3 regions of the Streptomyces sp. NPDC006733 genome follow, and region 1 is predicted to be linked to each of the others. Evidence: riboswitches for the same ligand, from Rfam matches in the RefSeq annotation. Region 1 holds a riboswitch; each other region holds the start of a gene.

Region 1 (9,394 bases):
GGTGCCCGGTGGTGACCAGGCCGCGGTCGCGCAGGAGTTGCAGGGCCTGGCGTACGGTCTGCCGGTTGACGCCGAAGCGGGCGGCGAGCAGGCGCTCGGCGGGCAGCCGGTCGCCCGGCGCGATGCGGCCCTTGTCGAGTTCGGCCTGGAGCTTGTCGGCGATCCGCTGGTAGAGCGGAAGGGCGGGCGGGGCGGAACGGGAGGAACGGGGCACAGCGGGTGATCCCTTCCCATCGGAGGTGACGCATGGTGATCGCACAGGTGAGATCCGTTCCCCATATTTATCATTGGTCTATACCTCTAGCGAGCATTACTCGCGAGTACGGACGCGATTGGCGCGAACTCGCAGTCACCGGCCGCGATCCCGGGCGCCCCGCCCCCGGGAATGGTTGAGACCGTCAACAAGGCAACCCCCGCAATGTGACCAGCACATTGCGGGGGTCGTAAGGCGTGGTGGCCACCGGGCCGGGCGCTCGGGCGTGCGCACGTTCCGTGACGTCCGCCGCAGCGCTTGAGAGCGTTTACGGTCCGGGCCCGGTCCGGACCACCGCGGGGTGGTTCCGGGCCGGCCGGTGCGCTCAGCGCCGGGAGCGGTCCCGGCCGTCGTCGCGGCCGCGGAGGAAGTCGGACGGGTCGAGGTCCCCGTCCAGGAACTTGCCCGCCACGAAGCCGATGGCGCCCAGCGCCGCCACGAGCAGGAACGCGCCGAACCCGCCGAAGTACCCGGCGAACGCCAGGGCCATGCCCGCGGCCAGTCCGACCAGTGCCATGCTCATCGTGCGCCCACCGTCTGCCGCGCCGCCTCGCGGCTCACTGGACCCGCTGCTGCTGGTCGTCCTCGTCGTCGTCCTCTTCGTCCGGCAGCTTGACGTCACCGATCGCGATGTTGACCTCGACGACCTCGAGCCCGGTCATCCGCTCGACCGCCGCGACGACGTTGCGGCGCACCGCGTTGGCGACGTCCACGATGGACACGCCGTACTCGACGACGAGGTCGAGGTCGAGGGCGGCCTGCTTCTCACCGACCTCCGCCTTCACGCCGCGGGTGACGGACTTGCCGCCGCCCGGCACCCGGTCGCGCACGGCGCCGAAGGTCCGGGCGAAGCCGGTGCCCATCGCGTGCACGCCCTCGACGTCCCGGGCGGCCATGCCGGCGATCTTCTCCACCACGCCGTCGGCGATGGTGGTCCGGCCGCGCGATCCCGCGTCGCCGCGCGGTCCCTGCTTGCCTCCGGGGTCGGAACGGTCGGGCTCGGGCCGGTTGCGCGGTGTGGTGTCACTCATGGTGCGTCGTCCCTTCGTGTGGGCTGCTGCACGACCACGCTATGCACGCCTCACCGTTGCCGCGCGTCGAGAACGGCCGGACCGGCGGCGTCGCGCGGGCGGGAGCGCGGTCAGCGGGCGGCGAAGTCCTGCGTCCACCATGGGCCGTTCGAGCGCAGGCTCACGCCCACGCCTATCTCCTTGAACGTGCAGTTCAGGATGTTGGAACGGTGGGCTCCGCTGCGCATCCAGGCGTCCATGACCGCTCGGGGGTCCTTGGCGCCCTTGCCGATGTTCTCGCCCCACCGCTTCCACCGGTAGCCGGCGGCCGTCAGCCGGGCCCCGGGGTCCTTGCCGTCGGGTGTCGCGTGCTCGTAGTAGCCGCGCGCGGCCATGTCGTCGGAGTGCCCCTGGGCGGCGGCCGTGAGCTTCGCGTTCACCGTGACCCGCCGGCAGCCGTGCTTCACGCGCTGCGCGTTGACGGCGCTCACCACCTGCTGGGCCCGCGCGCCGGCCGCCGCCGGGGCCAGGGCCGGGTACGCCCGCGGCGCCGCGACGGCGCCGTGGCTCCCGCCGGCTCCGACGGCGGCGCCGGCGAGCAGGCCCGCGGCCACCGCCCAGAGGGTGCTGCGCGACCGGCGCCGCCGGCGCGGTCCGACGTGCTGGGGGGCGGGTACGGGAACGTGACGCACAGGAGGCACCTTCCGGGGGCCGGCGGCCGCTCGCCGTACGGGGGACCGCACCTCGGTGGTTCGGAGGGACGTAACGACGAGGGCCGGACGTGGGGCGAACGGAGGCCCGGCGGAGCGATCACGATGTTCCGCCGGGCCGAACTCCAGGGGGTGGGCGCTACGCGCCGGCCGGGCCGCGCGGGCCGGCTACCGGCCTGCCTCGTCGGTGGGCGGAGGAGTGCCACCCAGCTGCTCGTTCAGCTTCTGCTGGGCCGTGTCGACCTGGCCGCTGTACTTGCCCTGGGTCTTCTGGTCGATGAAGTCGCCGCCCTTCTCGATCCCCTGCCGCGCCTGGTCCTCGTGGCCCTTGAGCATGCCTTTGATCTTGTCCAACATGGACATGTGGGTCCTCCTCGCGTGATGGACAGCACCTCCAGGATCTCCGCAGCGGACAAGGTTCGCATTACGGGCGATCTTCCGGACCGTCCAGCCGGGCCGCCCGGGCACACGAGCGGTGCGGCACACCCATCAGAGCGCTCCTCCGGAGGCGGCCCGGGGTGAACACCGCTCCTTTAGCCCGGAAGGATGAACGGGTGCGGTCTCCCCCGGCCCGGCGGCCGGGCCGTGACCGGGGCCGTGACCGGGGCCGTGCTCGGGGCCGGGGCGGGCCTGCGCGGGGCTGCGCGGTGCCCGTCCCGGCCCCGGGCGGGTCAGGAAGCCGAGCCCGGCAGTGTGCTCCGCACCTCACGCGCGGCGGCGACGAGGTTCTCCAGCGAGGTCCTGGCCTCCGGCCAGCCGCGCGTCTTCAGGCCGCAGTCCGGGTTGACCCACAGCCGCTCGGCGGGGATCGCCTCCAGGCCCTTGCGCAGCAGGGCTGCCGCCTCCGCCGCACCGGGGATGCGGGGGGAGTGGATGTCGTAGACCCCGGGACCGACCTCGCGCGGGTAGCCGGCGGTGGCCAGCTCGCCCGCGACCTGCATGTGGGAGCGGGCGGCCTCCAGGCTGATGACGTCGGCGTCGAGGTCGTCGATGGCCTGGAAGATGTCGCCGAACTCGGCGTAGCACATGTGGGTGTGGATCTGGGTGGCGGGACGGACCCCGGAGACGGTGAGGCGGAAGGCCTCCGTCGCCCAGTCCAGGTACGCGGCGCGGCCGTCGGCCCGCAGCGGCAGCGTCTCGCGCAGCGCCGGCTCGTCCACCTGGATCACCGAACTGCCGGCCGCCTCCAGGTCGTCCACCTCGTCGCGCAGGGCGAGCGCGACCTGGCGGGCGGTGTCGCCCAGCGGCTGGTCGTCCCGGACGAAGGACCAGGCCAGCATGGTCACCGGACCGGTGAGCATGCCCTTGACCGGGCGGTCGGTGAGGGACTGCGCGAAGCGCGTCCAGCGGACGGTCATCGGCTCGGGACGGGAGATGTCCCCGGCCAGGATCGGCGGCCGCACGTAGCGGGTCCCGTAGGACTGGACCCAGCCGTGCCGGGTGGCGAGGTAGCCGGTCAGCTGCTCGGCGAAGTACTGCACCATGTCGTTGCGTTCGGGCTCGCCGTGCACCAGGACGTCGATGCCGGCCTTCTCCTGGAAGGAGAGGACCTCGCGGATCTCGGTCTCGATGCGGGCGTCGTAGGCGGCGGTGTCGATGCGCCCGGCCCGCAGATCGGCCCGCGCGGTGCGCAGTTCGGTGGTCTGCGGGAACGAGCCGATGGTGGTCGTCGGCAGCAACGGCAGGGCGAGCAGGGCGCGCTGGGCGGCGGCGCGCTCCGCGTAGGGCTGGGAGCGGCGGGCGTCGCCGTCGGTGACGGCGGCGGCGCGGGCCCGGACGGCCGGGTCGTTGGTGAGGGCGGAGCCCGCCCGCGAGGCCAGGTCGGCGCGGTTGGCGGCGAGTTCGGCCGCGATGGTGTCGGTGCCCCGGGTGAGCCCGCGGGCCAGCGTGACGATCTCGGCGGTCTTCTGCCGGGCGAAGGCCAGCCAGCGGGCGATCTGCGGGTCGATGTCGCGCTCGGCGGTGGCGTCCAGCGGCACGTGCAGCAGGGAGCAGGAGGACGCCACGTCGACGTGTCCGGCCAGCCCGAGGAGGGTGCCCAGGACGGACAGCGACTTCTCGTAGTCGTTGATCCAGACGTTGCGGCCGTTGACGACGCCCGCCAGCAGGCGCTTGCCGGGCAGTCCCCCGACGGCCGCGAGGTCGTCGAGGTTGGCGGCGGCGGGGCCGGTGAAGTCCAGCGCGAGGCCCTCGACGGGCGCCTTGGCCAGGATCGGCAGGGCCTCGCCCAGCCGGTCGAAGTACGACGCGACCAGCAGCTTGGGCCGGTCGGTGAGAGCGCCCAGCACGCGGTAGGCGCGCGCGGCGGCGTTGAGTTCGGCCGGGGTGCGGTCCTGGACCAGGGCCGGCTCGTCGAGCTGCACCCACTCCGCTCCCGCGGCGAGCAGGTCGGCCAGTACCTCGGCGTACACCGGCAGCAGCCGGTCGAGGAGCGTCAGCGGTTCGAAGTCCGCCGCGACGCCCGGGGCGGGCTTGGCGAGCAGCAGGTAGGTGATCGGGCCGACGAGCACCGGGCGCGCGGCGAGGCCGAGCGCGAGCGCCTCCCGCAACGCGCCGACCTGCTGGGCGGAGTCGGCGCTGAACACGGTGTCCGGGCCCAGCTCGGGCACCAGGTAGTGGTAGTTGGTGTCGAACCACTTCGTCATCTCCAGCGGCGCGACGTCCTGCGTGCCGCGAGCCATCGCGAAGTAGCCGTCCAGCGCGTCGGCGGCGACCGCGGCGCGGTGCCGCGCGGGGATCGCGCCGACCATGACGCTGGTGTCCAGCACGTGGTCGTAGTACGAGAAGTCGCCGGTCGGGACCTCCTGGATGCCGGCGTCGGCGAGCTGCCGCCAGTGGGTGCGGCGCAGCTCGGCGGCCGCGTCCCGCAGGGCGTCGGCGCCCACGGCGCCCTTCCAGTAGCCCTCGATCGCCTTCTTCAGCTCGCGGTTGCGGCCCTGCCGGGGGTAGCCGTGCACGGTGGGGCGGGCGGTGCCGGGCGAGCCGGTCGTGGAACGGGTCGTGGAACTGGACGTGGAACTGGACGGGGAACGGGTCGAACCGGTCATGGAACTCTCCTTCGCGAGTGTCTCCCATACGACTCCGGGGAGCCGACGGCGCGAAGGGACCACAGACCGGACGGGACGCCCGTCGCCGAGCGCCGGAACGACGCACGCGGCACGAGCCCGCCTGATGTGTACTCCGACCCGCCCTCGAGGTCTCCGGAATCACCGTGCGCCGACGAGGCGCGCGGGCAGTGGCAGGTCTTCGGACTCGCGGGCACGTCTCGTACGGACACGAGACACCTACTGGCCGTCGCTTCCCAGGTCCCGTCTCGGGTCCCAGTGCGTATGACGGCGGTCGTTCCCACTCACCGCTGCGGGGCAGTCCCGGAATTCCACCGGGTTCCCTCTTGCGACGCGCCTGCCTGGCGGACAGGGCGAACCAGCTGCACCGCCCAGCCTAGGCCAAGAGCGTGCCGGGGTCAGCGGTGTTCAGCTGCCGGACGGTGAGATGGGACACCGCCGCGTCCACGGCCGCGGGGCATGGTGCAGACTCGACGCCGTGAGGAAGATCTTTGTCATCGGTATCGGTGCGGGCGACCCGGACCATCTGACGCTGCAGGCGGTCAAGGCGCTCAACCGGGCCGATGTGTTCTTCGTCCTGGACAAGGGCGAGGAGAAGTCGGACCTGGTGCAGTTGCGCCACGACATCATCGAGCAGCACGTGACGCGGCCGCACCGCCTGGTGTCCGCTCCCGACCCCGACCGGGACCGCACGGCGCCGTCGCCGGTCTACGCGTCGGCGGTCGGTGACTGGCGCCACCGGCGGGCCGACATCTACGAGCGGTTCATCGCCACGGAGCTGGCGGACGACCAGTGCGGCGCCTTCCTGGTGTGGGGCGACCCCGCCCTGTACGACAGCACGCTGGGCATCCTGGAGGACGTCCTCGGGCGGGGGACGGTCGCGTTCGACTACGAGGTCGTCCCCGGCATCAGCAGTGTCGCGGCGCTGGCCGCCAAGCACCGCACCGGGCTGAACAGGCCCGCGAAGCCCGTGCAGATCACCACCGGCCGGCAGTTGGCCGCGGGCTTCCCCGCGGGCGCCGACGACGTCGTCGTCATGCTCGACGCGCACCAGGCCTTCGCGCACCTCCCCGACGACGGCGCCGACGTGACGATCTACTGGGGCGCGTACCTGGGCACCCCGGACGAGATCCTGGTCTCGGGGCGGCTGCCCGACGTCGCGGAGCGCATCCAGGAGGTGCGCGCCGAGGCCCGCGCCCGCAAGGGCTGGATCATGGACACCTATCTGCTGCGCCGCACCCCCGCCGGCGACCGCGACGACGGCTGATCCGGCTTATCCGGTCAAGGGTCGAGCCGGGCCGGCGCGGCGCGCAGCCATGCGGCCGCCTCGTCGGGGGTCGCGACCACCGGCACCCCGCCGGGCACCGGCGGGCGGCGTACGACGACGACCGGCACGCCCGCCTCGCGGGCGGCGGTGAGCTTGGCCGCCGTGGCCGGTCCGCCGCTGTCCTTGGTGACGAGGACGTCGACGCGGTGCCGGCGCAGCAGTTCCGCCTCCCCCTCGACGGTGAAGGGCCCCCTGGCGAGCAGCACGTGCGACGGCTCGGGCAGGGGCGGTCGCGGGGCGTCGACCGAGCGGATCAGGAACCACAGGCCGGTCGTCGCGGCGAAGGCCTCCAGCCCCGTCCGGCCCGTGGTCAGGAAGATCCGCCGGCCGAGGCCCGGGAGCAGCGCGGCGGCCCCGGCCAGGGAGTCGGCCGGGTGCCAGCGGTCGCCCGGGGCCGCCACCCAGCCGGGCCGCCGCACCGCGAGCAGCGGGACGCCGGCGGCGGCCGCCGCCCGCGCGGCGTGCGCGCTGATGGTGGCGGCGAACGGATGGGTGGCGTCGACCAGCGCGTCCACCGCGTGGTCGGCCAGCCAGCACCGCAGCGCGTCCGGGCCCCCGAACCCGCCGATCCGCACCTCGCCCGCGGGCAGCCGCGGCTCGGCGACCCGTCCCGCCAGTGAACTGGTCACCCGCAGCGCCCGATCGGCGGCCAGGGTCGCGGCCAGGGCGCGCGCCTCGGTGGTGCCGCCCAGGATGAGCACATGGCGCGTCACGTTCGCCGTTCCCCTTCCCTCGCCGCGGACAGCGTCGCAGTGTATCGAGCCGCTGCCGCGCGCCCGGCCGCTCACAGGGTGACGAGGGTGACCTCGGTGGCCTTGACGCTGGTCCACACGGGCGTGCCGTCGGTGAGGCCGAGTTCGGCGGCGGCCTGCGGGGTGATCTCGGCGACGAGGTCGGGTGCCTGCTCGGAGGTGACGAGCAGCCGCAGGCGGCTGCCGACGGAGGTGATCTCGCGGATCGTGCCGGGCCAGACGTTGCGGGGGCTGCCCGCGGGTTTCTCGCGGTGCACGGAGACCGCCTCCGGCGCGATGATCGCCAGGGCGCGCGCCCCGTCGGCGAGGGCGTCGGCGACGACGAGCCGGCCGCCGCCGGCCAGCGCGAGGCCGCCGGCGGTCGCCGTGCCGGGCCACGCGTTGCGGCCGAGCATCCGGGCGACCCAGGGGGAGCGGGGATGGCGGGTGACGTCGGCGGGCGACGCGTCCTGCAGCGCCTGCCCGTCCTCGAGGACGAGCACCCGGTCGGCGAGGGCGACCGCCTCGACGGGGTCGTGGGTGACGATCAGGCAGACCCCGCCGAAGCCGTCGAGGTGGGTGCGCAGCGTGTGCCGGACGTGCGCGCGGGTGGTCTGGTCGAGGGCGGCCAGCGGTTCGTCGAGCAGCAGCAGCCGGGGGCGGGCGGCGAGGGCGCGGGCGAGGGCCACCCGCTGGGCCTGGCCGCCGGAGAGCTGCGCGGGCCTGCGGTGGGCGAGGTGGCCGACGCCGAGCCGGTCGAGCCACTGCTGGGCGGTGCGGCGCGCCCGGGCGCGCGGTACGCGCTGGGCGCGCAGGCCGTAGGCGGTGTTGGACAGCGCGCTCAGGTGCGGGAACAGCGCGCCGTCCTGCGGGACCCAGGCCACGCCGCGCCGGTGCGGCGGCAGGTCCGTCACGTCGGTGCCGCCGAGGCGCAGTTCGGCGTGGGCCCGGGGGGTGAGGCCGAGCAGGGCGCGCAGGAGGGTCGTCTTGCCGGCGCCGTTGGGGCCGACGACGGCGATGGTGGTGCCGGGCTCGGCGTCCAGGGTCAGCCGGGTGGAGCCGGTGACGTCGGTGTGCAGCGACCAGCGGTCGTCCGCGGCCGGTGCGGGGGCGCTGTCGGTGACTGCGGGGGCGGGCAGCGGGGCGGGGTCCGCCGGGGCGTCGTCCGCCGTCCGCCGGGCGCCGCGCTCCCGGCCGGCTCCGCCGCCCGCTCCGCCGCCGGTCCAGCGGCCGCGCAGCGCGATCAGGACCGCCATCGCGATGGCGAGCAGCAGCAGGGACACGGACGTGGCCGCTTCGGGCGAGTCCTGCAGGAGCAGGTAGACCTCCAGCGGCAGGGTCTGGGTGGTGCCGGGGAGGTTGCCCGCGAAGGTGATGGTCGCCCCGAACTCGCCCAGCGCCCGCGCCCAGGTCAGTGCCGAGCCCGCCACCAGCCCCGGGGCGACTAGGGGCAGGGTGACGGTGAGGAAGACCCGCACCGGGGACGCTCCCAGCGAGGCGGCGGTCTCCTCGTAGCCGGGGCGCAGCCCCGTCAGGGTCCCTTCCAAGCTGATGACCAGGAACGGCATCGCCACGAAGGTCGCCGCGACCACCGCGCCCGAGGTGTGGAACGGCAGCACGATGCCGAACGTGTTCTCCAGCCACGGCCCGAGCAGCCCGCGCCGTCCGAAGCCGAGCAGCAGCGCGACGCCGCCCACCGTGGGCGGCAGCACCATCGGCAGCAGCACCAGGGAGCGCACCAGCGACTTGCCGGGGAAGTCGACCCGGGCCAGCAGCCACGCCAGCGGCACCCCGAGCACCAGGGAGAGCCCCAGCGCCCAGAACGAGACCAGCAGCGACAGCCGCAGCGCCGTGGTGACGTCGGGTTCCGTCAGGTGGGTGCCGATGTCGCCCCAGGCGGTGCGGGAGAGGATGCCGACCAGCGGCATCAGCAGGAACGCGATCGCGAGCAGGGCGGGCAGGGCCAGCGCGAGCGGGGTGCGCGCACCGCGGGTGCGGTGGCGGGTGCGTCTCATCGGCGGTTCCTGGGTTCGGGGCGGGGCGGTCCGGAGGGGGCTGTCCGCTCCCCGATCCGGACCGCCTCCACCGGCAGGGACGGCTGCCGGCTCCCGTTTCCGTACGGGGACTACGGCTGCTGGAAGCCCGCCGCCCGGAGGATCTGCTGCGCCTCGGGGGTGCTCAGCCAGGCCACGAACGCGGCGGCGGCCTCGCTGTTCTTCGTGGTCTTCAAGGTAGCGGCAGGGTAGGAGGCGACGGCGTTCTGCGCGTCCGGGATCTCGATGGCGTCGACCTTGCTCG
Region 2 (9,394 bases), on a different contig from region 1:
ACAGCGCGACACCGATCGCGGAGATCAGCGCCAGCGCGACCACCGAGCGCGGACCCAGCCGGACGGGACGGACCTGCCGGTCGGCGCGCGGCCGGGGCGCGGGAGGCGTCATGACGGCTCCCCCAGGGCGGAGGCGACCTGCGGGACGGTCAGCCAGGGCAGTGGCGCGAGGATCTTGGAGACCTGCGGGGCGAAGGCGGGGGAGGAGACGACGACCTCGGCGGTCGGGCCGTCCGCGACCACCTCGCCGTCGGCCAGGATCACCACCCGGTGGGCGAGTTCCGCGGCCAGCTCGACGTCGTGGGTGGCCAGCACGATCGCGTGGCCGTCCGCCGCCAGCGCCCGCAGCAGCCCGACCAGCCGGCCCTTGGCGGCGTAGTCCAGGCCGCGGGTCGGCTCGTCGAGCAGCAGCAGCGGCGGAGCCGCGGCCAGCACGACGGCGAGCGCCAGCGCGAGCCGCTGGCCCTCGGACAGGTCGCGGGGGTGGGTCGCGTTGTCGACGCCCGGCAGCAGCGCGCCGACCAGCGCGCGGCAGGTGCCGGGCGCGGCGTGCGCGTCCTGGTCGGCCGCCGCGCACTCACCGGCCACGGTGTCCGCGTAGAGCAGGTCCCGCGGCTCCTGCGGCACGAGCCCCACCTGCCGGATCAGCTCGCCGGGCCGCGTCCTCGACGGGACGAGACCGCCGACGGTGACCGTGCCGGAGGCGGCCGGGTGCAGGCCGACGAGGGTGGAGAGCAGGGTCGACTTGCCCGCGCCGTTGCGGCCCATCAGCGCGACGGTCTCGCCCGGCCGGACCGTCAGCGACACCTGGCGCAGCGCCTCGGTCCCGCCCCGGCGGACGGAGAGCCGGTCGAGCACCGCCACCGGCGCGGCGGCCGGAACGGCGGGCGCGGCCGGGGGAGTGCGGTCCGCCAGCCGCTCCCGCAGCGGGCCGGCCTTGCGGCGGGCGTCGCGCACGGACAGCGGCAGCGGCGACCAGCCGGCGAGCCGGCCCAGCGCCACCACCGGCGGGTGGACGGGGGAGAGCGCCATGATGTCGGCGGGCGCGCCCTGCAGCGGGGCGGCGCCGGGGGCGGGCAGCAGGATCACCTGGTCCGCGTACTGCACGACGCGCTCCAGCCGGTGCTCGGCCATCAGCACGGTGGTCCCCAGGTCGTGCACCAGCCGCTGCAGCACCGCCAGCACCTCCTCGGCGGCGCCGGGGTCCAGCGCGGACGTCGGCTCGTCCAGCACCAGCACCCTGGGGTGCACGGTGAGCACCGAGCCGATGGCGACGCGCTGCTGCTGGCCGCCGGAGAGCGTGGCGATCGGCCGGTCGCGCAGCTCGGCCAGGCCGAGCAGGTCGAGGGTCTCCTCGACGCGGCGGCGCATGGTGGCGGGCGCCAGGCCCAGCGACTCCATGCCGTAGGCGAGCTCGTCCTCGACGGTGTCGGTGACGAAGTGCGACAGCGGATCCTGGCCGACCGTGCCGACGACGTCGGCCAGTTCGCGCGGCTTGTGGGTCCGGGTGTCGCGGCCCGCGACGGTGACGCGGCCGGACAGGACCCCGCCGGTGAAGTGCGGCACCAGGCCGGAGACGGCACCCAGCAAAGTCGACTTGCCGACTCCGGACGGCCCGACGAGCAGGCACAGCTCGCCCTCGGGGACGGTGAGGTCCACTCCGGCGACGGCGGGCTCCGCCGCGTCGTCGTACCGGACGGAGACCTGCTCGAAGCGGATCACGTGCGGTCGTCCTTCGGGTTCGGCGGGGTCGGCGGGTCGGGCCGGTCGGGCGTGCGCGGCGTGTGCGGTGTGTTCGGCGGGTCGGGCCGGTTGGGCGTGTTGGGCGTGCTGGACGGCTTCGACGGCTTCGGCAGGAGGGGCGGCGGGGGAGCGACGAACGCCGGCAGCAGCCCGATCAGGATCGACAGCGCCGGCCACAGCGGCAGGGCGGGCGCGGCCGGCGGGAGTGCCGGCGGGTCCAGCGCCGCCGGGTCGTACGAGGCCGCCCAGATCATCAGCGCCGCCACCGCCACCCCGGAGCCCGACACCAGCCAGGCCCGCGCGCCCCAGCGGTCGGGCCGGTAGCGGCTGCGGACCGACCGCCGGCCGCCGAGCCGCAGCCCCGCCAGCGCCGAGACCAGCCCCAGCAGCAGCACCGGCACGCCGTACCCGGCGCCGGACGCGGACAGCAGCGCGTACGTTCCCGCGCACACGCCGAGCAGCCCGCCCAGCGTCAGCGCGGCCGTCGTCCGCCGGATCGCGGCCGGCACCTCGGCCGAGCGGCCGTAGCCGCGCGCGTCCATCGCGGCGGCCAGCGCCACCGACCGCTCCAGCGCGCCCTCCAGGACGGGCAGCCCGACCTGCAGCAGCGACCGCGCCCCGCGGTCCTCGCGGCCGCGCAGCCGGCGGGCGGCGCGCAGCCGCTGCACGTCGGTGACGAGGTTCGGGGCGAACGTCATGGCCACGACGACCGCGACGCCCGCCTCGTACAGGGCAGCCGGCAGCGACTTGAGCAGCCGGGCCGGGTTGGCGAGCGCGTTGGCCGCGCCCACGCAGACCAGCAGGGTGGCCAGCTTCATCCCGTCGTACAGCGCGAACAGCAGCCCCTCCGCGGTCACCCTGCCGCCCAGCCGGACCCCGCGCGCCCAGTCGGGCAGCGGGACCTCGGGCAGCGTGAAGAGCGTGTGGGTGCCCGGGATCGGCGAGCCGAGCAGGGTCGCGAAGACCAGCCGGATGCCGAGCACCACCAGGCCCAGCTTCAGGAACGCCCCGTAGGACCTGGCCCAGGGCGCGTCCGTGCGGCGGGCGGCGACCACGTACCCCGCGACCGCGACCAGCAGCAGGAGCAGCAGCGGGTTGGTGGTCCGGGACGCCGCCGTCGCCAGCCCCAGCGCCCACACCCACCACGCCCCGGCGTGCAGCGCGGTGGAGCGGGTGGCGGTGGCGGCCCGGCGGGCCCCGGCGTTCATCCGCGCCGGCGGCGGGCCTGCCAGAAGGCCGCCCCGCCGAGGGCGAGGACGGCGGCGATGCCCGCGAACACACCGACCGACGGGCCCCCGCCGCCGCCGTCGCCGGAGTCGCCCGACGCCTGCGGCGCGGGCGTGCTCGACGCGTCGGCGGACCCGGAGGTGCCGGAGACCGGCTCCCCGCAGCCCGTCCTGGGGTAGCCCGCGACGGCGCAGACCATGCCGGCGGAGTTGTAGCGCAGCGGCTTGGCGACGGCGGCGAGCGCGTCGGCGCCCGTCGCGTCGCCGGGGACCTGGGCGCAGGCGGTGCGGGGCGCCGGCGGCGTGGTGGCGCCGCCCGCGTCGGCGGCGGTGCCGAAGTCCAGGACGAGGGCGACGCGCTTGGTGCCGCCCTTGGGCGGCGTGCCCGCGCAGATCGCGCCGAACGAGGTGGCGCCGGGCACGTCCCGCGGCTTCGACGCGTCCTGCGCCTCGGCGCTGGCCGCGAAGCGCCAGCCCTCCACGGACCCGTCGGCGGGCCGGTCCAGAGCGGGGCCGGTCTGCGCGTACGTCCAGGTGTCGCCGGAGCGCTGCCAGAACGACCAGTAGCGGTAGGCGGCAGCCTCGGCGGGCAGGGCGGCGGCCGCGAGCAGCGCGCCGAGCGCCAGCAGGACGGCGAGCGCCCGCAGCGGGTTGCGCGCCATCAGCCCTGCTTCTTCTTGCGGCCGCTGATCAGGAAGCCGATGCCGATGCTCGCGACGAAGAAGACGCCGACGATCCACCAGGTGGCCGCGGAGCCGGACTTGTCGTCCTTCTTCTCCGCCTGGTCCGACGGGGACGCGGAGGGGCTCGCCGCCGCGGCCGGCTTCGGGCCGAGGTTGGTGAGCTGCTGGACGAGGTCGGCGCCGGCGGCGTTCTTCGGGTCGTTGCCCGTCGCGTGCGCCGCGAGGACCAGCTGCGACAGGGCGGCGGGGTTCGACTTCGACCACGTCGCGGAGTTCTTGGCGAGCCAGTCGTACGACGCCTTCGCGGTGTCGAGCTGCTGGTCCGCGGCCAGCGCGACCACGGCGTCCGCGGTGGTGCCGTAGTCCGGGGTGGGCTTGTCGGCGCCCGGGGTGACGGCGGTCAGGTGCCCGCCGCCCGCGGTGAGCTGGGCCGTCAGGTACGCGGCGCCGGCCGAGGCCGCGCCGGCCGCGTCGAGGGACTTGAACGCGTCGGGCGACGCGCAGTCCGGGGCCTTCGCGGCCGTGTTCGCGGTCGGGGCGGTGACGACGAAGCCCGCGCCGCGGGCGCCGCGCACCGCGTCGGCGGTGGCCTTGGCGCTCACGGAGAGCTTGCCGTTCATCGGGTAGCCGGAGGCGCCGCGGTCGGCGGCCTTGGCGTCGCAGCCGAACTGGAACGCCTTGAGGCTGTCCTGCGCCGCCTTCACGTCCTGCTTCACGGCCGCCAGCGCGCCGATCACGACACCGGTGGAGTCCGGGTCGGAGGCGCCGCCGGGGTTGTACGACCAGCCGCCGTCCTTGTTGCGCACCGACACCAGCCAGTCGGTGGCCTTCTTGACGACTGCGTCCTTGCCGCCCAGCGCCGTGAGCGCCTGCACGGCGATGCCCGTCGCGTTGGTGTCCTCCGTCTTGGCGTCGCAGGCCTTCGCAGTGTCCGCGCGGTAGGACGGGAAGCCGCCGTCCGCGCACTGCTGGCCGGTCAGCCAGGCCACGGCGCTGTCGGCCGGGGTCACCCCGGCGGTGTCCAGCGCCAGCAGCGCGTAGGACTGCCGCCAGACCCCGTCGTACGTCGGGTCCCCGGTGCCGTACAGACCGGGCGGCAGCGGGGTGTCGGCGGAGGCTGCGGGCACCGCGGCCATGCCGAGCACGGTGGCGGCGGCGAGCGCGGCGGCGCTGCGACGGAGGTTCATGAGGGGTTTGATGCCTTTCGCTGAGCGGTTGCGTGGCCGGGCGCAACCGCTGCGAGCCCGCGCGACTGCGCGGGGCACCGGGCTCCGGCTCCGTTACCTCGACGGGAGCCGCTCCCGTCCGTCGCGGGTACTCCGACTCGCCGACCCTGCCCTACGGGACGGCTCACGGTTGCGGGTCAGTGCCGGATTCGCGCCGGCTTCCCCCGCTCGGACGTGGATGGAATTGTCCAGAACATCGTATGCCCTGCGGGTATCGCCGCCGGTCCCGGCCCGCCCGTGCCCGCCCGCCCGTGCCCGCCCGTTCCCTCAGACCGCCTGGTAGGTGACCGGGTCGGACCCGGGGACGGCCTCGGCGCGGCCGGCCTTCACCAGCCGCCGCAGGTGCGCCTCGGCCTCGGAGACGGCGATGTTGCGGGAGCCGAACGGGATCTGCTCCCAGGGGCGGTTCCACTCCATCACCTCGGCGAGCTGCCAGGGGGTGCGCGGCGCGTCGGTGATCAGCGTGCGCAGCCCGCTCAGCCGCTCCTCGTGGTGGTCGAGCAGCTCCCGCACCCGGCCCGCCGCGTCCGTGAACGCGTACTGGTGGGCGGGCAGCACCTCGTCCGGGTCGAGCCGGCCGATGCGCTCCAGGGAGGCGAGGTAGTCGCCGAGCGGATCGGTCTCGACCGCGTCGTCCGGGTCCTCGTACAGCCCGATGTGCGGGGAGATCCCCGGCAGCAGGTGGTCGCCGGAGAACAGCCGCCGGCTCTCCTCCAGGAACAGGCAGACGTGCCCGGGGGTGTGCCCCGGCGTCCAGATGGCGCGCAGCCGCCGCCCGGCGAGGTCCACCAGCTCGCCGGGGACGATGTCGCGGTCGGGCAGCGCGGGCCGCAGCCCCGGCAGGGTCGACATCCGCCCCGACTCGCGGGCGGCGCGCAGCGGCGCGAGGTGCTCCTCGGGCGCCCCGGCGGCGACGAGCTTGGCCGTCATGTACGTCAGCCAGCGGGCCGGCGCGGCGGACCGGGTGCGCCGCACCACGGCCGCGTCGGCCTCGTGCATCGCGACCCAGGCCCCGGAGGCCTCGCGGACCTGCGCGGAGAGCCCGTGGTGGTCGGGGTGGTGGTGCGTGATGAGTACCCCGTGCACCTCGGCGACGGAGGTCCCCGCCTCGACGAGGCCGGCCTCCAGCGCGGCGTAGGAGTCCGGGTCGTCCCAGCCGGTGTCGATCAGTACGGGTCCGCGGTCGGTGTCCAGGAGATGGACGAGCGTGTGGCCGAGGGGGTTGTCGGGGATCGGGACCGGAATGCTCCAGACCCCTCCGCCGTGGTCGGTCACGCGCACCATCTGGTCCCCTCTCGCCGACGAAGTCATTGCCCACTATAACTAGAACTGGTATCAGTTCTGAAACAGCGTCAGGTATGGGCCGACCCGCAGGAGGCACCAGTAATGACCGACCTCATAGAACACGGACAGCTGTTCATCGGCGGGGAGTTGGTGGACCCGCTCGGCAGCGAGACCATCGAGGTCATCTCCCCGCACACCGAGCAGGTCATCGGCCGGGTGCCGCACGCCTCCCGCGCCGACGTGGACCGCGCGGTCGCCACGGCCCGCACGGCGTTCGACGAGGGACCGTGGCCGCGGATGAGCCTCGACGAGCGGATCACCGTCGTCACCCGGATCAAGGACGCCATCGCCGCCCGGTACGACGAGATCGGCCGGCTCATCAGCTCGGAGAACGGCTCCCCCTACTCCTGGAGCATCCTCGCCCAGTCGCTCGGCGCGATGATGGTGTGGGACGCGGCGATCACCGTCGCCCGCGACTTCCCCTACGAGGAGCACCGCGCCGGCGTCCTCGGGCCGATCCTGGTGCGCCGCGAGCCCGTCGGGGTCGTCGCGGCCGTCGTGCCGTGGAACGTCCCGCAGTTCACCGCCGCCGCCAAGCTCGCCCCCGCGCTACTCACCGGGTGCACGGTCGTGCTGAAGCCGTCGCCGGAGACCCCGCTCGACGCGTACGTGCTGGCCGAGATCACCAGGGAGGCGGGGCTGCCGGAGGGCGTGCTGTCGATCGTCCCGGCCGACCGCGAGGTCAGCGAGTACCTCGTCGGCCACCCCGGGGTCGACAAGGTGTCGTTCACCGGCTCGGTCGGCGCCGGCCGGCGGGTGATGGAGGTCGCGTCCCGCAACCTCACCCGCGTCACCCTGGAGCTGGGCGGCAAGTCCGCCGCCGTGATCCTCCCGGACGCGGACCTGGAGACCGCCGTCCCCGGCATCACGTCGGCCGCCTGGATGAACAACGGCCAGGCGTGCGTGGCCCAGACCCGGATCCTGGCGCCGCGCTCGCGCTACGACGAGATCGCCGAGCGCTTCGCCGCGGCGGCGTCCGCGCTGGTCGTCGGCGACCCGCTGGACCCGGCCACCGAGGTGGGGCCGCTGGTCGCCAAGCGCCAGCAGCAGCGGTCGTTCGACTTCATCGGGATCGGTCAGGAGGAGGGCGCCAAGGTGCTGACCGGCGGCGGCCGGCCGGCCGGACTGGATACCGGCTGGTACGTGGAGCCGACGCTCTTCGGCGACGTCACCAACTCCATGCGGATCGCCCGGGAGGAGATCTTCGGGCCGGTCATCTGCCTGCTCCCGTACGAGGACGAGGCCGAGGCGCTGCGGATCGCCAACGACTCCGACTTCGGGCTCTCCGGCAGCGTCTGGACCGCCGACGTCGAGCACGGCATCGACATCGCCCGCCAGGTCCGCACCGGCACGTACTCGGTGAACACCTTCAGCCTCGACATGCTCGGCCCGTTCGGCGGCTACAAGAACTCCGGCGTGGGACGGGAGTTCGGCCCCGAGGGCTTCGGCGAGTACCTGGAGCACAAGATGATCCACCTCCCGGCCGGCTACCAGGCGGCGGACGCCGCGGCGTCCGGTGCGGCGGGGGCGGAGGGCTGATGGGCGACCGCTGGCACATCGAGGTGGACCGCTCGGTCTGCATCGGCTCCGGCATGTGCGTCAACTCGGCCCCCGAGGGCTTCGCCCTGGACGGCGCCCGGCAGTCCCACCCGGTCGCGTCGGAGACCGACGCGTCGGAAGTGCTGCTGGAGGCGGCCGAGAACTGCCCGGTGGAGGCAATCTCCATCACGCTGCTCATGACAGGAGAGCCGGTCTTCCCGCCCGAGGAATAGCGCGGGAACTGCGCAGGGGCGCTTCCGTCGCAGGTCAGGGCGGTTTCCGTACACCATACGGGCACCCGTGCATCACGCACATATGCGTTCTGCACGGGTGTTTCGTTACGGACGCGACTGTTCCCCGTTTCGGCCACGTGAAAATCTCAAGACCTCGCGGCCGGAGGGGGAGAGCCATGGACAAGCGGTACGAGGTCTTTTGCCTCGTCGACAGGTATTTCTACGAGACCCCTGACCGCTTGTCCGCCGGCTCCGCATCCGGCGCGGGCTCCGGCGTTTCGCTCTTCGAGCCGGCCCAGCGCCCCGCCCCCGACGGCTGGCGCACCGGACGCTCCGGCGACTGGCTGCACCTGACGCCGGTGGACGCCGACGGTTCGCCCAGGACCGGAGCGCCCCTGCAGGGCTGGAAGATCCATGTCTCCGCGTGTCTGGAGAACGCGGAGAAGACCGTCGCGAAGGTCTGGGACTACTGCGTCCCGCGCGACATACCGTTCAAGTTCGTCCCCAGCCTGCCCGCCGTGCACCTGCGCAACTCCAAGTACGCGCCGCGGGAGGGCAGCGGCAAGTGCGTGACCATCTACCCGTCGGACGAGGAGCAGCTGCACACCATCCTGCGTGAGCTGGAGGAGCTGTTGGCCGGCGAAGCCGGCCCGTACATCCTCAGCGACCTGCGCTGGAACCAGGGGCCGCTCTTCGTGCGCTACGGCGGGTTCGCCCCGCGGTACTGCGTCGACGGCGCGGGTTCGCTGGTCACCGCGATCGAGGATGCCGACGGGGTGCTCGTACCGGACCGCCGGGGGCCGGCCTTCCACGTGCCGCCGTGGGTCACGTTGCCCGACTTCCTGCAGCCGCACCTGGACGCCCGAAACGCCACGACCACCAACGACCTGCCGTACCGGATCGAGAGCGCGCTGCACTTCTCCAACGGTGGCGGGGTCTACACCGGGCAGGACGTGCGGACCGGCGAGAAGGTCGTCCTCAAGGAGGCCAGGCCGCACGCCGGGCTGGCTTCCGACGGGGCCGACGCCGTCGCCCGGCTGGAGCGTGAGAAGGCCGCCCTGGAACGGCTGTCGGGTCTGGGCGTCGCGCCCGAGGTCCGCGACTGGTTCGTGCTGGGCGACCACCGCTTCCTGGTAATGGACTTCCTGGAGGGCCAGACCCTCAACTCGTTCTTCGCCCGGCGCCATCCGCTGCTCTCCAAAGACCCGGACCCGACGGCCGTCGCGGACTACACCGACTGGGCGCTGGGCATCCATGCCGGGGTCGAGAAGGCCGTCGCCGCCGTGCACAGCCGCGGCGTCGTCTTCAACGACCTGCACATGTTCAACATCATGGTCGGGCCGGACGAACGCTCGGTGCGCCTGCTCGACTTCGAGGCCGCCGCGCACATCGACGAGCAC
Region 3 (9,394 bases), on a different contig from region 1:
TGGGGGGCGGCGTGAGGTCGTCAGGCGGGCAGGTGCCAGGTCTGCCAGGCGTTGGTGTTGCGGTCGTAGATCTGCAGGCGGGTGGCGTTGGCGGTACTGCCGCCGGGCACGTCGAGGTACCGGCCGGACTGCGGGTTCTGCAGATGCCCGTCGGACTCGGCACTCCACTGCTGGGCGCCGGAGCCGTTGCAGTCCCACAGCTGCAGCTTCGTCCCGTTCGCGGTGCCCTGACCGGTCACATCCAGGCACTTGCCCAACGCCCGGATCGTCCCGTCGGTGCCGACCGTCCAGGACTGCGCACTGGAGCCGTTGCAGTCGTACAGCTGCACCGCGGTGCCGTTCGCGGAACTCGCCGCCGCCACGTCCACGCACTTCCCCCCCACACCCGTGATCGCGCCCGTGTGCGCACCACCGGGCGGAGTCGTCGGCGGGGTACTCGTCGGGATGGTGAACTGGCCCTGGCTCAGGACCCGAGAGGAGTTGAAGGTCGCCTGCAGGCCCGCGGTGGAGTTGGCCGAGGTGAGGTACTCGGACCAGATCATGAACCAGGCCCACTGGGGCTGCGAGGCGAGCTGGGACGGTGTCGGGACGGTGCCGACCTCGGCCAACGAGATGGGCTTGCCGTGGGCGACGTTGAGGATCGCCTGGTACCACTCGTTGCTGGGCCAGTTGTGCACCCAGGGGTCGAGGCTGGCGACGTCGACGTAGCTGTCACCCGGGTAGTAGCTGGACACCGAGGCCGCGCCGCCGTCGACGTCCTTGACGTTCCAGACCCAGACGAGGTTGGCCAGGCCCTTGGACACCAGGTAGTCGTGGGTGATCTGGAACAGCTTCGCGCTGCCGTTCACCCCCGGCCGGCCGCCCCACCAGGCCCAGCCCTCGTTCATCTCGTGCTGGGGCCGGAACAGCACCGGGATCCCGGCGTCCTTCAACTGCTGGAGGTACGGGACCGCGCCATCCAGCTTGGCCTTGTACTGGTTGTTCAGCGTGGCGCCGCTGGTGGTCAGCTGGCTCCACTCGGCGTCCGACAGCTTCGCGCCGTTGATCCCGCCGTTGAACTCGCAGGTCGCCACGTCCGGCCGGCACATGTGCCAGGTCAGGCTCACCAGGGAGCCGTTGGCCCACTCGGTCTTGGCCTGGTTGATCATCGTCTGGCGGTTGGCGACGTCAGCTGCGGTGAAGCCCAGCTCGCCGCCCCACAGGCCCGGCCACTTGCCGGTGAGCGCATGCGCCTGGATGGTGTACTGCGACGGGTTGCTCAGCGGCTCCTTGTTGTGGACACCGCTGACCACATGGTTGCCGCTGATCTGCTGCAAGTAGCTGATCACGGCGGCGGGGGTCGAGGCGCCCGTCGCCGACGCCTGCGAGGGCGTCGTGGCCAGCCAGGCCACCGCAGCGAGCGGCAGCGCGGCGAGCACGACTGCGGTCTTGCGCGTGAAGATCTTCGGTCTCAATGGAGAACCCTCTCATGCGGCCCGTGGGGGGAAGATGTTGGTAGAACGTTGCATGCGGGCGGTTCTGGGACGGCGTCCCGGCCGTTCCTGATATCGTTGTCGCCCCCCAAATGGGGCTGAACCAACGCCTGGAAGCTAGGACTCCGCCATCACCGTGTCAATGGATCGGACAGAGCCCATGTAAAACGTGCGAGTAACGAGGTCTTGTATGCAATTAAGCGCATGATTGTCGGGTTGGCCCTGATTTTTCGATGGGATCCAAATGCCCCAGAGCGACCGCAACACGGCGCCTAACAGGGCTCCATGACGGGTAATCGCGACATACCCCCACACCCGCTCGGCGTTTGCTGAACCATCGTCCGAGAACTCGAAAGTTACTGGAACGGTATATGGACAGTGCCGGAAGACACGTCTACTGTGACGCCGCTCCCCTCTGCTCGACACCTCGGCAGCACTGGCCCGGCAACTTCCACCCCCGGCCAGCACCTCCCGCCAGACGTAAGGACCCAGGGATGCGGCGAGAGGAACGGGCCGCCCGCGGGGGCACAGGACGAAAGACCCGGCGGCGGGATTGCCTGGCGAGCCGCCCAGGTGACGGACAACGACCCCGCCCCGCAGGGGCCGGTTCGCCGCGTCCGGGCGTGAGAAATCCGCGGCGGCCGGCCCGGCTGGTCAAGATACTGAGACCGAGAGCCCCGTCGCTGAAGGAGCTGTGACCGTGGAGGATCCGCAATTCACCCTGCAGTTGACCGACTCGGGCAGTGGTGGGCCAGAGGCTCTGCGCGCGGTCAGAGCACTGACCGGGCTGAGCCTCTGGCGCAGCAAGCTCCTGTTGGAGAGCACACCTGCGACCGTTTTCGAGGAGGGTGTTCCGCTCGAGGTGGCCCTCCACGCTGTACGGCGGTTGCAGCAGACCGGAGTGGGTGCGGCCGCCCAGTGCACCTGGTGCCAACGGTCAGTGCCCGGCGCCGGGGCCCCGCTCGACCCGGGCCCCTGTGAGTCCCGGTACTGGCCGACCGCCCACAGCGCCGCGAACTCCCTCATCGCCTGCGACTGCCGCTTCTGCACCACCTACGGGCCTGTCGCCGCAGCCGTCCTGCCCTACACCGGCGGTGACCAAGGACTTCCGGTGGTTCGCGGACGGGATCGGTGATCGGCGCCGCGGTGCCCAGCCGGACTCCCGAGTACTCAGCGCGTCGGCTTCGGCCCTCCTCGATGGCATGGGGGTGCTTCGGGCGAGGTGGCCGCCTGGCCGACGTGGGAGCCGGTCGAGCCGGCGGCCGTTCTCAAGGTGACGTCAGAAGGCGGTCAGGGTCGAGACAAACCGGTCGCCGGTCTTGATGCGGAACTGGCAGCCGCCCACCGCGATGGAGGTTGCGTTGACGGCAATGTTCCAGTGCTCGGCGGCACCCGCGGTCTCGGCGGCTAGGCGGCTGACCGCGTAGCCGTCGAACGACGGGTACCAGGTGCCACCCCCGGAGAAGTGCGCCCGTCTCGCGGCGGTGTCGAGGACCGCGGTCGGCGTCGCCACCGGATCGGGGTGGGCGGCGCCGTTCGTGCCGTCGCGCTGGTGGGTGCCACCGGCAGCGGTCGTGACGCCGTGGCCCCGGGTCAGGACGACGCCGTTCTGCAGACCAGGACAGCGCGAAGCGAGGCACATCGCACGGTGGGCTCTCCGCGTGGCAGCACGGAAGGCTGCTCACGGTTGCAGGTCAGCACCGGATTCCCACCGGCTTTCCCCCCACGCGGGCGCATGAAATTGTCGGTCCGTCAGCTCGGCGGACCGCGTCCCGTCGCAGGGCTCTCCGCCTCCCGGCGGGCCGAGTTCGCCGACCGGGGGTGGCTGGCCGCCGCGCCGCCGGTCGAACTCCCACAGCGCGCCGCGGCGGAAGGCGGGAACGGAGCGGCCGTGACAGCCGGGGACCCTGGTCACGGGCTCGGGAAAGTATCCGGGCCGGACACTGCGGTACACGCGGATGACGGCCGCGGAGGAGTAGCCGAGCCACTGCGCGGCGTCGTGGATGGAGACGACGTCCGAGGCCGCACCCGCGTACAGGGCCCGGACATCCACGGACGCCAATGCGGTACGGCGCGCCGCCAAAAAGGCCGCGTACCAGCTCGTGAACGCCTCCTGCTCCCACCAGTCCTGCCGTTCGATCCGTGCCACCCGCTCCGGATGCCGCAGCTCCCCCGGCGCCTGCGCCCGCAGCTGGTACCAGCGCGCCACGGTGGTCCGCCCGGCCCGCGTGTAGTCGATGATCCAGTCCCGGTTCACCAGCCAGGTGCCACGCCGGTCGATCCGCTGCGGAGCGAACTGCCGACGACTCATCGCGCCCTCCCGCGGGTCCTGCCCGGCGTGGTGACCTGGCCGTGGTGGCCTCGGTGCCGGTCAGCGCCCCGTCGAGGAGGTCGTCGGCGGGCACCACACGAGAGGGGCCGGTCGTGCCGGCGGGGTGTCGGCCTGCGACGAAGCAGGATGAGTTGGTGGTCCATAGATGCCTGCTCTCATCAGGTGAGATCCAGGGGGAGGCACGGCGAGACCGTCGGTGGGCGCACGGGTGGGTGCGCTGCCGACGCGACCGTAGGACGGCGAACTGCGAGGCGGGTGCCTCGAAGGTCTATGAGTGCGCGGTGAGTTGTGCGCGCTCTGCGGGGTCACCAGGGGCGTGGGTACGGACCGGTGCCATGCGTGTCTGCTCCATCCTCGTGGAAAACACGGAACGTTCCGCGGCCGGTATCCTGACTCCCGGATCCCCGCGTGCCGCCCGCCTTCCCGGCAGACCTCGCCAGTGGCGTGCAGACGGCAGCACACTCCCCGGTCACAGTGGCGGGACCGTGCCGGATTCACACCGGCTTCCCTGCACCGCGGACCTTGCGGCACGAACCTATAGTCGGCTGTCCGAGTACGTCCACCCCCTCTCCGAACGGGTCCGCGGACAGGTTTGGTCGTGGCGCTGCGGTCGCATGGGGAAGTCGCCCTGCTCGGCCGCAAGAACGGCCGCGGTCCCACGCCTACGACCGGGGTTGAGGGGCCCGGCACCGCGGGGCGTACGGCAGCCGGTCCGTCCACCGCACGCCCCGCCCCCGTGCCCGCCCATCACCGCGGCCGCGCGTCGGCGTCAGCTGCCGTAGCGCAGCGCGATGGTGTCTCCGAGCCGGATGACGGTGTCGCGGTCGGCCGCGACGGCCGCTCCCCCGTCGATGCCCGTCTTCCGCGTCGAACCGCCGCTGTTGGGCGTTGCGTTCACCGCGGCGGCGCAACGGTTCAGGGTCGGCTCACGTTGTGAGGGTCCAGGTGACGGTGTCGGTGTGGGTGGTGCCGTCGATGGTCGCGGTGACGGTGATGGTGTTCGCCCCCGGGCGCAGGGTCACGCCCGTCCAGGTGAAGACCCGGTCGGTGCTGCTGCGCGTGCCCAGTGCGGTGCCGTTGAGTACGGCGGTGACATTGGCCGCGTTGGAGTAGACCTTCAGCTGCGTTGCGGCGACGGTCCGGGCGGTCCAGCGGCGGCTGGTGATGTACAGCGTCGGTGTGGCGGCCCAGTTCGCCTTGTACCAGTAGAAGGCGTCCTTGCGGGTCGCCCGGTCGCGGGTGACCAGCCCCTTGTCGTTGATCCCGGGCCGGCCACCCTCGTTGCGGCCGTCCGAAGCGAAGTCGAACATGCTCCACACGAACGTGCCCCACACGAAGGGCCGGGCCTTGAGCTGCCGCCAGGACGCCTCGTGCAGCAGCGCCTGGTACTCCTCCGGGTGGAACTGGCCTCCCGGGCTGGGCTGGGAGGGGTTGAGCGCGTGCTGGGTGATGTTGGCGCCGGCACCGTACTCCGACAGGCCGAAGGTGCGGTCGGGCTCGGCCCGGTGCAGGTTGTCGGCCCACGGTCCCAGATCGTTGTAGGTGCCTCCGTACCAGCCGTAGTACTTGTTGAACGCGGTGGTCTCCGCGTGGCCGGCGACTTTGGCGTCGTTGCCCAGGTTGTTGGCGTAGGTGCTGAGGCGGTCCGGGTCCTCAGCGGTGACGAGCGCGGCGAGGCCGGCCAGCAGCGTGTTGGTGGGGGTGTCGTCGCGGCCCTGCTCGTTGCCGATGCCCCAGAAGACGATCGACGGGTGGTTGTAGTTCTGGCGGATCAGCTCCCGCAGCTGGTCCTTGGTGCTCGCGGTGAAGGCGGCCGAGTTCGTGGTCCCGTTGACCAGGGGGACCTCCGCCCACACCACGAGGCCGGCGGCGTCCGCGAGGGTGTAGTCCTTCTGGTCGTGCTGGTAGTGCGCCAGGCGCACCGCGGTGGCGCCGAGTTCGCTGATGAGGGCGAAGTCCTGCGCGTGGTCGGCGTCGCTGACCGCCCAGCCCGCGCCGGCCCGGTCCTGGTGCAGGTTGACGCCGTGCAGGCCGTAGGGTTTGCCGTTGAGCGTGAAGCCGGTGGCGGGGTCGAGGCTGAAGCTGCGCAGGCCGAGGGGCTCGGTGACCACATCCGTGACCGTGCCGGCGGCCGCGTCCCGGATCTCGACGCTCGCGCTGTACTGGTGGGGATCGGCCAGGCCGTTCCATCGGCGGGGGTTGGCGATGGTGAGCGTCTGCAGGACGTCCAGCCCCGTGTTGGCGCCGATGGTCTGCGGCGCGCTGCTGCGGTCGGCCACGATCGTGCCGTCGGTGTCGGTGACGACAGCGCGCACCACCAGCGAGCGGCTGGTGGCGTTGTTGTTGAACACCTTCGCGGTCACGTCGACGGTTGCCGACGCGGCGGTGACACTGCGCTGGCGCAGGTAGATGCCGGGGCCGGCGTAGTCGAGCATCCGTACGGCGAGCTTGTCGACCGCGTAGAGGCTGACGTTGCGGTAGATGCCGCCGTCGAAGGTGTAGTCGGCGCTCAGCGGGGCGATGTCCGGATCGGGGGCGTTGGTGACCTTGACCGCCAGCACCTGGTCCGTGCCCGGGGTGAGCGCGGTGGTGGCTGCGAAGCGGAAGCGGGAGTAGCCGCCGCGGTGCTGACCGAGGCGGACCCCGTCGATCCACACGTCGGCGACCTGGTTGGCGCCGGCGAACTGCAGGAAGAGCATCTTGCCCGCCAGGTCGGCGGGCACGGTGACGTGCTTGCGGTACCAGCCCACGCCCCGGTAGTAGTTGCCGCCGCCGTCCGCGCCGTCGGCGGCGTTCCAGGTGTGCGGAACGCTGGTGGCCGCCCACGCGCCGTCGTCGAATCCGGGCTGCTCCGCTCCGGCGACGTCGCCCTGGTGGAAGCGCCATCCCGCATTGAGGCTGATCCAGGTGCGCAGGGCGGGTGGAGCGTAGGGCACGGCGGCGGGCGGTGCCGCGGCAGCGGCGGTGCGGGCGGCGAAGGTGGCCAGGACACCGCCTGCCGCGGTACCGAGCACCTGCCGTCGGCTGGGAAACAGGTTCATCGCATGCCCTCTCCGGGGTGGGGGGGACGAGGTCTCGCACGGCACGCGCTCGTCACGCACCACAAGGCGCCCGACTCCAGACAGGTTCACTGATGTGAACGATGATCGCGGATATGAAGAGCGGTGCGAGAGGACGCTAGGCCCAGAGCGCCGCGTGGGTCAACAGTGCTGCGAGCACCGCCCTGCGTCCGACCCCGCGGCGGGCCGCACGGCCCCATCCTTCGCGACACCCGAGCTGCGCAATGGCAACGAATGGCAAGCGCTTTCCATGCCTGGCCGGACCCGAGCTCGGCGGTCCGGGACCGGTCCCAGACGCCGACGGGACCACCCGCCCGGCCACACCCGACCTCGACCTGCCCGGGGGCGGCCCGCTCGACTCCCACGTCGCCCTCGTCGACGCTCAGGGACGCCCCTCCCACCGCCGCCCCCTGCACCGGTTGGCCGTCACCGGCGCGACGGCTGGCTCACGCCACCAGGCCAGCTGGCCCCAGCTCCCCGACGCCGCAGCCCCGCAGGCCGCCGCGGGCCCCTGGGTGACGACCGGCTCGGTCCTGCGCGGCTCCTGGGAGGTCCGCGCCGTCCGGGTGGACGGCGAGCCCGCGGGCCTGCGGCTGCGCATCGGCGGCTGGGCCGTGGCCCACGACCGGCCGCCGGAGCACCGCAGCACCGACCACGGCGCCGACGTGCGGTCCGCGGACGGCCACCAGGCGCGCTGCGCGGCCCTGCTCGGGTCGATGCGCGCGGGCGTCCGCACCTCCGCCGGTCGCACCTCGTACGGCACGCACGCCGCGGTCGGCTACCTCCAGAGCACCGCGGCCGTCCGCCCCGGCGAGGTGTACGTCGCGGCGATCGCCCTGGGCCGCGCGCTCACCGCTCCGCCGACAGTGACCGTCCGCACGGGCGACGGTGACGGCGCCTGCGATGACGTGCTGGTGTCCTGGCCGGACGGACACCACGACGTCCTGCGACTCGACCACTCCCCCACGCCGCCCATCCCTGCGGAAGGCTCATGATGCGGTCGGCGAGGGCCGCGAGGTAGCGGGCGGCGCCCAGGGCGGCCGCGCAGCCGGTGGCCGCCGCCGCCCGGCGGGACCGGAGACGCCGGCGGTGACGTCGCGTATCTCGCTCACGCGGCGGGTTCCGGGGCGATCTCGGCGATGAGGTTCTCGACGAGGACCTTGATCTCGTCGCGGATCGGGCGGACGGCTTGCACGCCCTGGCCGGCCGGGTCTTCGAGCTTCCAGTCCAGGTAGCGCTTGCCGGGGAAGACGGGGCAGACGTCGCCGCAGCCCATGGTGATGCACACGTCGGATGCCTGGACGGACTCGCTCGTCAGGACCTTGGGGGTCGCGGCGGAGATGTCGATGCCGACCTCGCGCATGGCCTCGACCGCGGCGGGGTTGACCTGGGCGCCGGGGGCGGAGCCGGCGGAGCGGACCTCCACGCGGTCGCCGGCCAGGTGAGTCAGCCAGGCGGCGGCCATCTGGGAGCGGCCGGCGTTGTGGACACAGACGAACAGCACGGAAGGCTTGTCGGCCATCGGGGTCTCCCTGGTCTGACGACGGATCGAGCGCGGTCGATATCAGCACTCGGTGGTGTCAGCCACCACTGATGTGAAAGTATCAGTGCATGATGACGTCAGTCGACACTGACCTGATGCGGGTACTCGCCGACCCGCTCAGGATGCAGATCGTGACCCTGTTGGCCCGCGAGACGCTCTGCACCACGCACCTGGTCGAGGAGACCGGCGCGAAGCAGACGAACCTGTCGAACCACCTGAAGGTGCTGCGCGAGGCCGGGGTCGTGGACACCGAGCCGTGCGGGCGGTTCACGTACTACAAGCTGCGCGCGGACGTCATCGCTTCGCTGGCCGGCCAGTTCGCCGAGCTGGCCGAGTCCGCCCGCACCGCAACCGAGAACAAGAGGGCCTGCCCGTGACCCCCACCGCACCGTCCGCGACCCTCGACGAGCCCGGAGTCGTGGCGAAGCTCTCCACCCTGGACCGCTTCCTCGCCGTGTGGATCCTGCTCGCCATGGCCCTCGGCCTCGGCCTCGGGCGGCTCGTCCCAGGTCTGGACGACGCGCTGGCGAAGGTCGAGATCGGCGGCATCTCCCTGCCGATCGCCGCCGGGCTGCTGATCATGATGTATCCGGTGCTGGCCAAGGTCCGCTACGACAAGCTGGATTCCGTCACCGGCGACAAGCGGCTCATGGTCTCCTCCCTGGTGATCAACTGGATCGTCGGCCCCGCGGTCATGTTCGCGCTGGCGTGGATCTTCCTGGCCGACCTGCCCGAGTACCGCACCGGCCTGATCATCGTCGGGCTCGCCCGCTGCATCGCCATGGTCATCATCTGGAACGACCTCGCCTGCGGCGACCGCGAAGCCGCCGCCGTCCTGGTCGCCCTGAACTCCGTCTTCCAGGTCATCGCGTTCGGCCTGCTGGGCTGGCTCTACCTCGACCTGCTGCCCGGCTGGCTGGGCCTCGGCGACGGCGAGCAGCTCGACATCAGCATGTGGAAGATCGCCCTGAACGTCGTGATCTTCCTC

What was found. Region 1 has a riboswitch for cobalamin ahead of metE (5-methyltetrahydropteroyltriglutamate--homocysteine S-methyltransferase). Riboswitches for the same ligand answer to the same signal wherever they lie in the genome.
Region 2: it holds a riboswitch for cobalamin, as region 1 does, so the genes downstream of both, ABZ721_RS09350 (prenyltransferase/squalene oxidase repeat-containing protein) here and metE (5-methyltetrahydropteroyltriglutamate--homocysteine S-methyltransferase) in region 1, are expected to answer to the same signal.
Region 3: it holds a riboswitch for cobalamin, as region 1 does, so the genes downstream of both, ABZ721_RS12355 (hypothetical protein) here and metE (5-methyltetrahydropteroyltriglutamate--homocysteine S-methyltransferase) in region 1, are expected to answer to the same signal.

The regions. Positions count from the first base shown of each region.
Region 1 covers NZ_JBEYJD010000024.1:78,104-87,497, reverse strand. The annotation lists gene ABZ721_RS22075 (GntR family transcriptional regulator) at 1-214, opposite strand, end outside; gene ABZ721_RS22070 (hypothetical protein) at 579-776, opposite strand; gene ABZ721_RS22065 (Asp23/Gls24 family envelope stress response protein) at 811-1,284, opposite strand; gene ABZ721_RS22060 (CAP domain-containing protein) at 1,395-1,955, opposite strand; gene ABZ721_RS22055 (antitoxin) at 2,142-2,336, opposite strand; gene metE (5-methyltetrahydropteroyltriglutamate--homocysteine S-methyltransferase) at 2,645-5,020, opposite strand; cobalamin riboswitch at 5,210-5,399, opposite strand; gene cobF (precorrin-6A synthase (deacetylating)) at 5,517-6,305, shown strand; gene ABZ721_RS22040 (cobalt-precorrin-6A reductase) at 6,320-7,078, opposite strand; gene ABZ721_RS22035 (ABC transporter permease) at 7,150-9,111, opposite strand; gene modA (molybdate ABC transporter substrate-binding protein) at 9,222-9,394, opposite strand, start outside.
Region 2 covers NZ_JBEYJD010000007.1:188,685-198,078, reverse strand. The annotation lists gene ABZ721_RS09370 (ECF transporter S component) at 1-112, opposite strand, end outside; gene ABZ721_RS09365 (ATP-binding cassette domain-containing protein) at 109-1,722, opposite strand; gene ABZ721_RS09360 (CbiQ family ECF transporter T component) at 1,719-2,951, opposite strand; gene ABZ721_RS09355 (SCO2322 family protein) at 2,948-3,631, opposite strand; gene ABZ721_RS09350 (prenyltransferase/squalene oxidase repeat-containing protein) at 3,631-4,839, opposite strand; cobalamin riboswitch at 4,944-5,071, opposite strand; gene ABZ721_RS09345 (MBL fold metallo-hydrolase) at 5,146-6,162, opposite strand; gene ABZ721_RS09340 (aldehyde dehydrogenase) at 6,265-7,761, shown strand; gene ABZ721_RS09335 (ferredoxin) at 7,761-7,994, shown strand; gene lanKC (class III lanthionine synthetase LanKC) at 8,171-9,394, shown strand, end outside.
Region 3 covers NZ_JBEYJD010000011.1:88,809-98,202, forward strand. The annotation lists gene ABZ721_RS12350 (glycosyl hydrolase) at 21-1,454, opposite strand; gene ABZ721_RS12355 (hypothetical protein) at 2,752-3,114, opposite strand; cobalamin riboswitch at 3,102-3,257, opposite strand; cobalamin riboswitch at 4,166-4,344, opposite strand; gene ABZ721_RS12360 (hypothetical protein) at 4,574-4,702, opposite strand; gene ABZ721_RS12365 (glycoside hydrolase family 2 TIM barrel-domain containing protein) at 4,731-6,845, opposite strand; gene ABZ721_RS12370 (hypothetical protein) at 7,088-7,858, shown strand; gene ABZ721_RS12375 (arsenate reductase ArsC) at 7,972-8,385, opposite strand; gene ABZ721_RS12380 (metalloregulator ArsR/SmtB family transcription factor) at 8,475-8,783, shown strand; gene arsB (ACR3 family arsenite efflux transporter) at 8,780-9,394, shown strand, end outside.